Regions from separate parts of the Ligilactobacillus acidipiscis genome, predicted to be linked through region 3. Evidence: predicted binding sites of a transcription regulator. Region 3 holds the regulator's gene; each other region holds the start of a gene.

Region 1 (4,857 bases), 760 kb from region 3:
GACAAATGACGCGTTCTTTATGGAGTTCTAAATAAACTGGTTCACTCGCATTCGCTGCCAGATAGGTCACGCGTGATACGTAGTGTCCATTATGAATTAGCTCGCAAAAGCCACAGTTAGCGCAATGTTTCTGGTCGAACTTAACCGTGGCTATATATACTTTTGCGCGCTTAGCTTTAATCACTTGATAGTTATATTTGTAAAAAACCACATTTGGGTCTTTAATACTGAGCGCAAATTTTATATTATTATCTACAGGGTCCATAAGTTTTCACGTCCTTTAAAAATGATGCTGTAGTGGGTGGATTTTTTAGGTGCGAGGCTTATGGGCCTTTTTTATTTTGCACAAAAAAATCCTGCTAATAGATTACCATGTTAAGTAAGCTATCAACAGGAAAAAGTATAGAACCGAAAAATTACGGTTCGCGCCAACCTTTAGTTTAATGTGTTTTTGAAGTTAGTCTGCGGCTATTTTGAGGACTCCAGCGCCTTTAACATCACCGATTGCCAAATAACGTAAGGCTTCTCGCGCCTGTTTTAGAGAATATTGCCTTGTTTCAGGATGAATTTTCAATCGACTTGCGAGCCGGAGAAACTCTTCGCCATTTTTCCTGGTGTTGCTTTCCACACTCGTGATCATTTTTTCATGGAAAAGATGTTGCTGGTAATTTAATGGTGGAACATCAGTCATATGGATCCCGGCTAAGGCTAACGTTCCCCCAGATTTCAATCCCTCTAAGGCTTTAGGGATGATCGCGCCAGCTGGAGCAAAAATGATCGCTGAGTCTAATTGTTTGGGAGGCTGATCGTAAGCCCCCGCAGCTGAGCTGGCGCCAAGCTTAAGGGCCAACTTTTGTGCGTTTTCTCCGCGAGTCAAAACATGGACTTTAATTCCCTGTTTTAATGCTAATTCTGCGATAATATGAGCTGAACCGCCAAATCCGTATAATCCTAAAGTTCCACCAGCAGGAACATTTGCTTTGACATAAGCATGGTAGCCAATGATACCTGCACATAATAAGGGGGCTGCGGTTGTCGATTCAAATGAATCAGGAATTTTATAGGCAAAAGCCTCATCAACTGTGGTGTATTCAGCATATCCGCCATCGTGGTCCCAACCAGTATATTTTGAGTTTGGGCAAAGGTTTTCATGACCCGAACGACAAAAATTACATTTGCCACAGGTATGTCTGAGCCAAGGGATCCCCACCCTTTGACCAAGTTGGAAACGACCTGTTTCTGGACCGCAAGCACACACTTCACCGATGATCTCATGACCAGGAGTAACATGTTTTTTGTGTTCCAAAAGGTCTCCTTCAGTGACATGCAGATCGGTACGACAAACACCGCAAGTTAATACCCTAACTAAGATTTCTCCCGTATGAGGGGGTAAAACGTCTGTAGTGACAAGTTGTAAAGGACTGGGGTCAGAATCTATTGGGCCTTGATTCATAACCTTCCAAGCGCGCATAGTTGTTGGAATTCTAGCAAAATTAACGTTGATATTTTTTGACTGCGTCATTTGAAACGCCTCTTTTCTGTAATTGTGACACAGTGAAATCTTTCACATTATATTATAAACGTAGTTGGTCGCAATGTTTAATAAAACCCTTTCAACAAAAAGCGTACATTAAAAAGAAATTACTGTTTAAACTTCAGATTTGCGTTGTTAATTGTGCTGTGTAGTGATAAAATTTATACATCAATTAGTAAATATCGAACAAGGAGACGGAAGCGTGGAAAATACAGATAAATCGATCACCAAGAATTTGATTTTGGGGCTGCAACATTTGCTGGCAATGTACTCAGGAGATATTTTGGTCCCATTGTTGGTCGGTGGGGCACTACATTTTAGTACACAACAGATGACATATTTGGTCTCGATGGACATTTTCATGTGCGGTATCGCAACATTATTACAGTTGAAGAGGACCCTTGGACTGGGATAGCAATGCCTGTTGTGTTAGGCTGTGCGGTCGAGTATGTAGCTCCTTTGCAAAATATTGGTAATAATTTTGGCTGGTCATACATGTATGGCGGTATTATTGCTGCTGGTATTTTTATAATGTTGATCTCTGGTCCATTTGCAAAATTACGGCGCTTTTTTCCGCCGGTAGTTACAGGTTCTTTGATCACATTGATCGGTTTCACATTGATCCCTGTTGCTTTTCAAAATTTGGGAGGGGGCAACGCTTCAGCTAAAAGCTTTGGTGCTCCAGTGAATTTGGTCCTAGGTTTTACGACTGCTTTGATTATTATTGTGATCAATATTTGGGGCCGCGGTTTTTTCAAACAAATTTCAATTTTAGTCGGCATCTTGGCAGGGACGATACTGGCTATTGTTTTAGGCACAGTTGGTTTTGCACCAGTTAGTGCTGCCAACTGGTTCCAATTGCCGATCCCCTTTTATTTTGGCATTCCAAAATTTGAGTGGTCTTCGATCGCTACAATGATATTAGCAGCTTTAACTTGTATGATCGAATCGACGGGAGTTTATTATGCTTTGGCTGATGTCACCGGTCAAAAGTTAAGCACAGATGATATGAAGCGTGGGTATCGTTCTGAGGGCTTAGCAGCAATTTTAGGCGGAATTTTTAATACCTTCCCGTATTCGACTTTTTCTCAAAACGTGGGGATCGTACAACTTTCTGGTATCAAGAAATTACGTCCCGTTTATTATTCAGCTGGACTCTTGTTAGTTTTGGGATTGATCCCCAAGTTTGGTGCGATCGCCACTTTGATCCCCAGTTCCGTTTTAGGCGGGGCAATGTTAGTAATGTTTGGCATGGTTGGTGCTCAGGGGATCAAGATGTTAGCTGCTATTGAAATGAATAATAAAAACCTGCTGATCATGGCGGTTTCGATTGGATTGGGACTGGGTGTTACGACCCAACCTGCTTTGTTCCAATTTTTACCGGCCGAATTACAAACGATCCTTGGTAATGGGATGGTTGTTGGTAGTTTTACGGCAGTTATTTTAAATATTTTCTTGAATAATACCAGCATCAAGAATCAAGTTGAAGAAGAACAATAAGTAATACTTTTGATCAATAAGATAAACGGTCTCTTTTCATTATATGAGAAAAGGGGGCGTTTATTTTTTTACTAGGTAATTTTTGTTGTTAGGCTGGCAAATTTTGCAATTGAGCTGTGTTAACGATGCTTTCAAAAGTATTAATGCGATAATATAATTGGAAAAGTATAGTACTTGGAGGTAAGAAAATGTTTAACCTGCTGATATTGCTGGCAGAAAGGCTAGGCATCATCATGGTGTTGGCATTTCTGTTAGTAAATACCCGTTTTTTCAGGGGATTATTAGAAAAAAGAACTTTAAAAACACAACTATGGTTGACTGTTATTTTTTCGTTATTCGTTGTGATAGCTAATTTGACAGGTGTCGAGATCACTAATTCGAAAGAAGTCGTCACGCCGTTGATCATTACCGGCTTACCACAATCTGATTCGATCGCTAATACGCGGATGTTAGTGATTACTTCAGCCAGCTTGACTGGGGGGCCCTATGTTGGCTTATTGGTTGGTTTAGTTGGTGGTTTGCATCGGGTCATTTTCGGTGGTTTTTCAGACTACTTCTACATTATTAGTTCAATGTTGATTGGTTTTTTGATCGGTGTTTTAGGAGATAAAGTCAAGGAAGATAAGCTATATCCTTCAACGCCTTGGGTGGTGGTATTGTCATTTTCAGCTGAACTCATCCAAATGCTTTTTATTTTTGCATTTCATGGACTTGGGCTGGTTAAACTGATTTTTGTTCCGATGGTCTTATTAAATACGATCGGTGCCTGTTTATTTATGGAAATATTGAAAACATATTTATCTAACGAAAGACAGTTGCGAGCTGTTCAAACCAAGGATGTACTGGAATTAACGAATAAAACATTGCCCTATTTCCGGAATGGCTTAAATTTTGATTCGGCCTTGCATGTTTGTCAGATAATCAAGGCTTACACAAATTTTGATGCAGTCGGACTGACAGATACTGAGAATGTCTTGGCCCATGTCGGGGCTGGCTCAGATCATCATATTGCCGGAGAACCAGTACTGACTGATCTCTCCAAAAGTGTAATTGCTAAAGGAGAAGAGAAGCTCGCATTTAGCCAAAAAGAAATTGGTTGTCCAGTTGCGGGTTGTCCATTAAAAGCTGCAATCGTTTTGCCCTTACGAGTAAATGAAAAGACTGTCGGAGCTTTGAAGTTTTATTTCAAGGAGCGGAGTAAAATGACAGTGGTTGAAGAGAATTTGGTCAATGGTTTAGCTCTGATTTTTTCTGGGCAATTGGCAATTGGGATCGCCGAAGAACAAACAAGTTTGTTGAACGAAGCTGAGATCAAAGCCTTGCAAGTCCAAATCAATCCCCACTTTTTCTTTAATGCTATCAATACCATTGGTGCATTAATGCGAGTTGATGTTGATAAGGCCCACGAAGCATTAATGCAGCTTAGTGCTTTTTTCCGTTCGAGTTTGCAAAATGGACAGGAAAAAGAAATTACCTTAGAGCAAGAAAAGAAACACGTGGATGCATATATGAGTATTGAAAAAATGCGTTTTCCAAATAAGTTTGAGCTGGTTTACGATGTCTCGGTATCGAATAATATTTTATTGCCATCATTTTGTCTGCAAATATTTGTCGAAAATGCAGTGCGGCATGCATTTGGCAATAAGAAAAGGGATAATAAGATCACACTGCAAATTCAGCAGGTAGATGATAATTATTTTGAGATCATTGCTCAAGACAATGGCAATGGTGTTGATTCTAAAGTGTTAGAAATGGTCGGTGAAAAACCGATCACAGAATCCAAAGGCAGCGGGACAGCTTTATTTAACTTAAATCAACGTCTC
Region 2 (4,857 bases), 1.1 Mb from region 3:
AAAACAGCACGAAGTTTACCAAAATTTTGGAAATTTCGTGCTGTTTTTTAGTATTGGCTATCACATGAAAATTACAATTAAAAAGCTTTTACTGTTAATAATTATGCAATTGTTGGAACAGTTTGATTTTGGCCGGCGAAAGGCGTGTCATTTTTGAGTGCGAGTCCAGATCCATATATTCGTAATTTCCTCTGTTGGCAGGCCAAGCAGGCACTCCAAATGAATTTGGCTGACCGGTGTAGGCAAAGTTTACAAGGTAGCGCGACATTGTCTGCCCTAGGTAAAAGTCCTTATTAGTCCAATAATCTTTTCGTAAGTCAGAAAAATTATTTAGGAAATAGGGAACATCCGAAGTATGGAATGCACCCCATTTATCAGACTCAGGTCCAGGCATCACATGAGAAAATAGGTAATTGTATGTTCGACTACGATAATTTTTATTTCTGATACGCGCTAATTCATTTTGTTTGACTAAAAGGTCATCAACATTTAATTTGTTGGCGACTTTTGTAACGTTGGAATCGGTGGCTGGGTATAGTTTTAAGAATTGCTCTGCGTAAGATCCAGTTTTTTCACGGACCTGTTTTTCGTAGGATGCTTTGGTCAAATTATCGGTCGAGAGTAATTCACCTTCGATGTCGTCTTGAGTGTACCCGGCTAAAACGGGGATATCCATAGAATTCCCTTTTTTGACTGCATCGATGTAATTTCCAGGAACAACTTTGCCATCGATATTAGGGCGACCCTTATACTTGGCGTTGAGCACATCTTGGGCTGGAAGTTGACGCATTTGTGACAATGATTTACCCGCAAAAGCTTTGGCACCTTCAGCTTCTTTTTGTGCCAGTGATGGTAATTTCCGCTGGTAATAGTTGATACTTAAGACTGCTGCCTTGTTAAACAAGCCTTTAGCTTTTGGCGAGATCATTAAGTCGTTGATGGATTCCGCGCCGGCAGATTGACCCATCAAAGTAACATTATTGGGATTCCCGCCAAATTGATGGATATTTTGTTTGACCTACTGTAAGGCTTTGACCTGATCCATTAAATCGTAGTTACCTGATGTACCATTCTTTGCTTCTTTTGTTAGTTCAGGGTGAGCAAGAAAGCCCATAGTGCCAACTCTGTAATTGAAACTGACAAAGATCGCACCCTGTTTAGCGATGTTTTCGCCATCATAGACTGGGCATGATGAACCACCGGAGTTAAAGCCACCGCCATAAACATAAACTATGACAGGTTTGTGCTTGTTGCGGTCGGTTTTTGCCCAGATATTTAGGTTAAGCGCATCTTCGGATAAGCCAGTGTCAGCATTGACGAATTCTTGGGACCATTCTTCAAATGGAGCCGGATCATTTTGAATCGGACTTTTCCCCCAATTATTGGCCTTAAGAACGCCTTGCCATGGTTCAACATTTTGCGGGTCCTGCCAACGTAAGGTTCCAGTTGGAGACTTTGCATATGGGATCCCTTTGTAGATTGCAACATCGTGGTGTTGTGAATAAGTGCCGCTGACCTGACCGCCAGTGATATTTACTGGAATGGTAGGGTCTAGGCGATGGTTGTTATGGATCGAATGATGTGGATAAGTAAAACCAGAGAAAAGTAATAGTGACAGACCAATGATAGCGGAATGAACAAGTTTACAATACTTCAAAAAAAAGACCTCCTCTTACGACTAAGTGTTAGAAAAGGGATAATATAAGCATTTTCAGCAATCGATCACTTTGTTGTTGTCTGAAACAAGCCCGAAGTTTTATTTTTGACAGCTGAAAAATAAGAAAAATACATAAAAAATACGTGATAGCGTTTACAACTAATAATATAGCACATTCTTGATATTTGAAAAGAAAGATCCAGACATAAATATGATATTAGTATCAAACTATTTTGAACCAATCAATTTTTATAGCAAAATAACTCGAAGTATTGGTAATAATGTTAGTGTCTTTTTTAACTTAATTTTTGTGAAAACGTTAACATAATAAAAATTAATTATTCTTTTTTAAAAAAATTCCACAGCAAAGCATAAGCTGAAATCTAGTTGCATTAATATATTTAAATGCAGTTATGACGGTGTTTTGAAGAGACTTATCCTTTTAAATCAAGCTTTAAAAGAGCATAAAAAGTTAAGCGTTTTCAAAAAATAGTTTGAAAAACATTGCACAAACAGCTTGAAAAATTTCCAGAAATGATATATTATAACAAGTGAAATAATTCACAACAAATACAAAAAATAACTTCATGTTGGAGGATATTAATTATGAAAACGGCAGAAAAGAGTCAAAGCAAAGTCACCGGAAATTCACTTGATGCACAAGAAAAAGCTAACGAGTATACGGGAAAATTAGTTAGTAAAGCTGTGAAAGCCGAAGAAGAATATAGTTCTTTTACACAAGAAGAAGTCGATAAAATAGTAGCCGCTATGGCTTTAGCAGGTTCAGAAAACTCGCTAGCTTTAGCTCACGAAGCTGTTGATGAGACTCAACGCGGTGTGGTTGAAGACAAAGATACTAAAAATCGTTTTGCGACAGAAAATGTTTATCACACGATCAAGAATGATAAGACCGTTGGGATCATTGAAGATGATGTGATTCGTGGCAGTATCAAAATTGCTGCTCCTTTAGGTGTTATCGCTGGGATCGTGCCGACAACCAACCCAACTTCAACGGTTATGTTTAAGGCTATTTTAGCAATGAAGACTAGAAATGCGATCGTCTTTTCATTTCATCCACAAGCACAAAAATGTTCTGCTCATGCCGCACAGATCGTCTATGAGGCAGCCGTTAAAGCTGGTGCTCCAAAAAACATTATTCAGTGGATCGAAACTCCTTCACTTGAAAACACGACTGGTTTGATCAGAAACCAAAATATTGCAACGATCCTTGCAACTGGCGGCCCTGGTATGGTCAATGCAGCTTTGAGCTCGGGGAACCCTTCACTTGGTGTTGGTGCTGGGAATGGTGCAGTGTTTGTTGATCATACTGCTAGGATCGACCGTGCGATCGAGGATCTACTGTTATCCAAGCGCTTTGATAATGGGATGATTTGTGCCACTGAAAATTCAGCAGTCGTTGAAGCTCCGATTTATGCAGAGTGGTTGCAAAAGATGCAAGATCGTGGTGCCTATTTGGTTCCTAAAAAAGATTATCAAAAATTAGCAGATTTTGTGTTTAATGAAAAGCATGGTGTCAATGGGAAGATTGCTGGGAAATCAGCACATTGGATTGCAGATCACGCTGGAATTAAAATGCCTAATGATAAAGATGTTTTGATGTTCGAATTAGATCGTAAGAACATTGGTGAAAAGCTTTCTTCTGAAAAATTATGTCCAATGATCTCTGTTTACCGAGCAAAAGATAGAGAAGAAGGGGTCGAAATTGTTTGTGAGTTGCTTAACTATCAAGGTGCTGGCCATAACGCAGCTATTCAAGTTGGGACACAGGCTGACCCATTCATTAAAGAATTTGCTAACCGGACTGAAGTCTCTCGGATCTTAGTGAACCAACCTGATGCACTCGGTGGTATCGGAGATATTTATACCGACGCAATGCGTGCTAGTTTGACGCTTGGAACAGGTTCCTGGGGGGATAATTCATTGTCACATAACTTGTCGACAGAAGATCTGTTGAATATTAAAACAATCGCTAAACGGCGTAACCGTCCACAATGGATTCGTTTGCCAGAAGATATTTTCTTTGAAAAAGATTCAGTCACTTACTTGCAAGAGATGCCCGGCCTAGAAAAAGTCTTTATTGTTGCAGATCCTGGTATGGTACAGTTCGGATTTGTCGATAAAGTTTATTCCCAGTTAGACATTAGACCTAACCGAGTTAAGACTTCTCTTTACGGCACAGTTGATCCTGACCCAACCTTGAGCCAAACAATTGAAATTGCTAAGCAAATGCATCAATTCAAACCTGATACGATCATCGCTATCGGTGGTGGTTCAGCCCTTGATGCCGCAAAGATCGCCCGTTATATCTATGAATATTCTTACGATAAAGAAGGGTTCTTAGATGACTACAGCAAGGTCAGTGCTTTGTTTGTCAAGTTGCAACAGAAATTTATGGATATCAGAAAGAGGATCGTAACCTTCAAGCATCAGACACATACGAAGATGGTTGCTATCCCAACGACCTCTGGGACAGGTTCAGAAGTTACTCCGTATGCCGTAATTACAGATGATGAAACACACGTTAAGTATCCATTGACTGACTACGAACTAACTCCAGAAGTATCAATTATCGACCCGCGTTTTGCTTTGACAGTTCCAGCACGGACAGTTGCATTATCTGGTTTAGATACTTTATCTCATGCTTTGGAATCGTATGTTTCAGTAATGTCTTCAGAGTTTACACGTCCTTGGGCACTACAAGCTATCAAGTTAGTCTTTGAAAATCTGGAAGATTCCTATAATTATCGGATCGAACACAGAACCAAAGGCGGCGAAAAATCCAGAGTTAACATGCACTATGCAGCCGCTTTGGCCGGAATGTCCTTTGCTAATGCTTTCTTAGGGATCAATCATTCCTTGGCTCATAAGACTGGTGGGGAATTTGGTTTACCGCATGGTTTGGCTATTTCGATCGCAATGAAACACGTAATTAAATTTAACGGTGTTAGCGGCAAAGTTAAACGGACACCATTCCCACGTTACGAAGTTTATAGTGCACAAAAAGATTATGCTGACATCGCACGTTATCTTGGCTTGAAAGGTAAGAATGATCAAGAATTAGTGGATGCATTATGCGATAAGATCGATCAATTAATGAAGGCAGTTGGCGTCACACCAACATTGTCTGCTAACGGCGTAACAAAGGAACAATTCAATGGTTCTTTAGATAAATTGGTAGA
Region 3 (4,857 bases):
GAATAAAAAGCTGCCTAAAAGGGAACGAATATCTTTTTCTGGTGTAGTAGGATGCTCATCCCAAATTTCGTTGAGAACAGTTTTTTGGGGATGGAGTCCTTGTTGCTCTTGATCATAATATCCGTATTGAACGTTAGCACCGAATTTGGCTGATCCAGAGATAAAAGGGATCTGCCCGATAACACTTTCCAATAAAGTCGACTTACCGATCCCATTTTGACCGACAACAGCTAAAACTTTGTTTTTACGCAATTCAAAATTAACTGGCCCAGAGATAGTTTGTTCATCATGGCCGATATATCCATCTGAAACTGTTAGGACAACTGAGCCGCTTTTGGAGGATGGTGTGAAAGAAAAATGCGGTCCTTTTTCGTCACCTTCCGGTCGCTGAATACGGTCCATTTTATCTAATTGCTTTTGCCGACTTTGAGCTCGTTTACTTGTCGTTGCTCGGACTAAGTTTTTGTTGACAAAATCTTGTAATTTATCAATCTCTACTTGCTGTTTTTCATATTCTTTCCAAGCTTGTTTTTGATCTTCTTTTTTCTGCTTCACAAATGAAGTGTAATTTCCTGGGTATGTCTTGGCACGCTTGTGACTAATGTCGCAGACTTCCGTGACGATTTTGTCAAGAAAATAGCGATCATGGGAAACAAGTAACAAAGCTCCTGGATAACTTTGGAAGTAACTTTCCAACCATTGCAAGGTCTCAATATCCAAATGGTTAGTCGGTTCGTCTAAAATCAGCAGATCTCTTTTTTCAAGGAGCAATCTGGCAAGCGCGAGGCGTGTCTTTTGACCACCTGATAATGAAGAGATCTTTTTATTAAAATCTTCTTCCTGAAAATTAAAGCCATGAAGCACGGAACGAATCTCTGCTTGATAACCGTAACCGTTTTGTGCAGAAAAATCATGCATCAATTGGTCATATTGTTTTAGCAGTGAGTGATATGAAGTTGATTCGTGATCCTGACTTGAGGCGATTTTATTTTCAAGCTCATGGATCTGCTGTTCCATTTTAATCAAGCCTGCGAAGACTTTTAACATTTCATTATAAATATTGTCTTCAGATTCTAAACCGGTATCTTGAGCTAAATAACCGATCGTTAGTCCCTTACGACTAACAATTTGTCCTTCGTCAGGTTCATTTTCACCGATGATCATTTTGATCAAGGTAGATTTACCAGCTCCATTTGGTCCGACAAGAGCGATCCGTGAATTGTCTTGGATATTCAAATTTACATTTTGAAAAAGTGGATCTCCAGCAAAAATACGAGCTGCCTGTTGGACTTGTAATAAAAGCATAAAAATTTCACCTACCTAATTTTTTAGTCTACTAAACTATTTTAGCATATCCTGCAATACATCGCCTTAAATTTAAATTTTTTCAATTAAGTTGTGAACTAATGAACTTTTTATTTTATTGTGAATTTTAATATGGTAAAATGATTTGAGTGAGCATTTGTGAAAGGGGCTTAAAAATGGTGAATGCAAAAATACCTAGAGCAACGGCTAAAAGGTTGCCGATTTACTATCGCTATTTAGGTATCTTATTTAATTCAGGTAAGAAAAGAATTTCTTCAACTGAATTAGCGGAAGCAGTTAAAGTTGATTCTGCAACGATTAGACGTGATTTTTCTTATTTTGGTGCATTGGGTAAACGGGGATACGGGTATGACGTTAAAAGTCTGCTGGATTTCTTTAAAAAGACATTGAATCAAGATAAGCTGACTAACGTTGGTTTGATCGGGGTAGGTAATTTAGGACATGCATTGTTGAATTATAACTTCCATGGCAGTAACAATGTACGGATCAGTGCCGCTTTTGATATTGATGAGAGGATCACTGGAACTATTCAGAGTGGTGTACCGATTTATCCTATGAGTCAAATGAAGGAGCAATTAGTTGAACAGCAAATTGAAGTTGTGATATTGACTGTTCCATCTCCAGTTGCACAGCGCGTTACTGACGAACTTGTGTCTGCCGGTGTTAAGGGTATCCTGAACTTTACACCTTTGCGTGTGACTGTTCAAGACGGAGTTCGCATTCAAAACGTTGATTTGACTAACGAATTACAAACTTTGATCTATTTTTTAAATCATGTTGATCAACAGGATGGATAAGTGAGACTATTTATGGTTGAACTAATTGATAAAAAATCGTAGGAATTTACCGATCTTGGTAAACTCCTACGATTTTTTAGTTAAGTAACTAAAGGTTGAAAGTTAATTTTTAGTGCCTTTGCCTGTCAGCTCAAGCTATAAATGTCTTTAATTAGTCAACTGACCAGTTCGTTGCTGTGAAAGATTTCTTGCAGATCATTGGGTAAAGAATTGATAAATCGACTGCATAATCCCGTGATAAAAAAATCAGCGGTTTTTTCACAATGTTCTGCTAAAGCAAAAAGCAACTGTTTTACAGCTTGTAAAAGTGGGATGTCCGCGAGAAACTGATTGGCCGCATAGAAAATGCCGCCTAAGGTTTTCGGATCGTTCTCCTGTCGCTGGATCATAGCCAACAGATCGTAAGCTAAAAATGTCAGCGCCACATGGCCGCACAAGCCATCATAACTTTGCGTTTGGGTCTGGTCATACTGCAGGTATTGTTTTAAAGTCTTGAAACCACACTCGATCTGCCATCTCCGGGCATATAATTGAATGACCGCTTCCGGTGTCAGACTAAGTTTAGAAGTTGCCAAAGCAATGTAGTGTCCCTTGTCCGTGCGATTTTGGATAAAGACTATTTTTAAGCGCAGGTGGTCCTCGTTATCGGTCTCAACGACCGTACTGTAGAGATAGTTATCATGGATCCGATATTTTGAACCTTTAAAGCGTTGAAACAGCATTGGAACACTGTAACGGCGCCCGCGATATTTAAAATAAGTTTTTGAAGTGTTTTTTAACCGACCAACAGCAGCGAGACCTAATTCTTGAAATTGCTTGAAAGCTTTGGGATAGGCGTACCAACTGTCAAAGAGGACATAGCTGGCCTTGACCCCGGTTTTTAGAACTTGAGCTACTAATTCAACGGCGACTTCATTCATGTGCCGTTTAGCCTGAGCATAACGTTGGGCCGCTAAGGTCCGCTGATCAGTTGTTTGTGGTTCACGGCCGATCCGATTCTTAGCTTTGTCTGATGACATCAAAGCGAAATTCAGGGGCAGGAAAGTATTGCCGTCACTCCAACCGATCGTCAAGCCGCGAAAACCCTTGACATAGCGCGGCTGTCCTTGCGGTGCAGCATGATCATAAACATTCGCCAATAGTTCAGTCTTTTTTGAATGAGCTCGTTTGAATAAAGTGTCATCAATGATCAAGGCCGCTTTTCGGCGTAAGTCGATAAAAGGACTGAGTTCCGCGATCTGGTTCCGTCCGGCCAAGCTGACCAGCCGCTGCCAGTTGATATGGCGGTCATTTAAAAAGTTGCGGACCGTTTTCTTCGAAAAAGCAGTCGGAGTTGCGGATCGGTTCAAGGTCAAACGTTGGAACAAAGTCAGTAAGATCCAGCTGACAAGTTTGGTCAGTTTGATCCCACGGACACGATAGGCATTGGACTGACGTAATACCTGGGCGAAATCGATCACCTGCAAGAATTTGTGAAAACGTGCCATTAAAGTGGTTTTATTTTGAGTTGATTGTTGTATACTGGAAGTGGACATAAATTACTCTCCTTTATTAGTTTTTGACGACTCAATTATAGGACGCAGAGTAAATTGTGTCTATTTTATTAACAAAAACCCGTGATACAACAAGCAGCACAAGTATTCTTTAACTTTCAACCTTTAGTTAAGTAACTAAAGGTTGAAAGTTAATTTTTAGTGCCTTTGCCTGTCAGCTCAAGCTATAAATGTCTTTAATTAGTCAACTGACCAGTTCGTTGCTGTGAAAGATTTCTTGCAGATCATTGGGTAAAGAATTGATAAATCGACTGCATAATCCCGTGATAAAAAAATCAGCGGTTTTTTCACAATGTTCTGCTAAAGCAAAAAGCAACTGTTTTACAGCTTGTAAAAGTGGGATGTCCGCGAGAAACTGATTGGCCGCATAGAAAATGCCGCCTAAGGTTTTCGGATCGTTCTCCTGTCGCTGGATCATAGCCAACAGATCGTAAGCTAAAAATGTCAGCGCCACATGGCCGCACAAGCCATCATAACTTTGCGTTTGGGTCTGGTCATACTGCAGGTATTGTTTTAAAGTCTTGAAACCACACTCGATCTGCCATCTCCGGGCATATAATTGAATGACCGCTTCCGGTGTCAGACTAAGTTTAGAAGTTGCCAAAGCAATGTAGTGTCCCTTGTCCGTGCGATTTTGGATAAAGACTATTTTTAAGCGCAGGTGGTCCTCGTTATCGGTCTCAACGACCGTACTGTAGAGATAGTTATCATGGATCCGATATTTTGAACCTTTAAAGCGTTGAAACAGCATTGGAACACTGTAACGGCGCCCGCGATATTTAAAATAAGTTTTTGAAGTGTTTTTTAACCGACCAACAGCAGCGAGACCTAATTCTTGAAATTGCTTGAAAGCTTTGGGATAGGCGTACCAACTGTCAAAGAGGACATAGCTGGCCTTGACCCCGGTTTTTAGAACTTGAGCTACTAATTCAACGGCGACTTCATTCATGTGCCGTTTAGCCTGAGCATAACGTTGGGCCGCTAAGGTCCGCTGATCAGTTGTTTGTGGTTCACGGCCGATCCGATTCTTAGCTTTGTCTGATGACATCAAAGCGAAATTCAGGGGCAGGAAAGTATTGCCGTCACTCCAACCGATCGTCAAGCCGCGAAAACCCTTGACATAGCGCGGCTGTCCTTGCGGTGCAGCATGATCATAAACATTCGCCAATAGTTCAGTCTTT

What was found. The regulator Rex, encoded in region 3, represses fermentation and respiration genes when NADH is low (regulators of the CRP and FNR family bind a similar motif). The targets are predictions, from matches to a motif close to TTGTGAANTANTTCACAA.
Region 1: the regulator Rex is predicted to act here: its motif matches at 1,553-1,570, upstream of BQ5903_RS00585 (zinc-dependent alcohol dehydrogenase family protein).
Region 2: the regulator Rex is predicted to act here: its motif matches at 2,207-2,224, upstream of adhE (bifunctional acetaldehyde-CoA/alcohol dehydrogenase).

Annotation. Positions count from the first base shown of each region.
Region 1 is NZ_LT630287.1:133,309-138,165, forward strand. Features, by position in the region: gene BQ5903_RS00580 (ISL3 family transposase) at 1-265, opposite strand, end outside; gene BQ5903_RS00585 (zinc-dependent alcohol dehydrogenase family protein) at 458-1,522, opposite strand; partial or broken gene BQ5903_RS00590 (nucleobase:cation symporter-2 family protein) at 1,737-3,034, shown strand; gene BQ5903_RS00595 (LytS/YhcK type 5TM receptor domain-containing protein) at 3,223-4,857, shown strand, end outside.
Region 2 is NZ_LT630287.1:2,431,173-2,436,029, reverse strand. Features, by position in the region: partial or broken gene BQ5903_RS12345 (carboxylesterase/lipase family protein) at 95-1,657, opposite strand; gene adhE (bifunctional acetaldehyde-CoA/alcohol dehydrogenase) at 2,264-4,857, shown strand, end outside.
Region 3 is NZ_LT630287.1:895,131-899,987, forward strand. Features, by position in the region: gene BQ5903_RS04025 (ABC-F family ATP-binding cassette domain-containing protein) at 1-1,305, opposite strand, end outside; gene BQ5903_RS04030 (redox-sensing transcriptional repressor Rex) at 1,482-2,123, shown strand; gene BQ5903_RS04035 (IS4 family transposase) at 2,279-3,658, opposite strand; gene BQ5903_RS04040 (IS4 family transposase) at 3,861-4,857, opposite strand, start outside.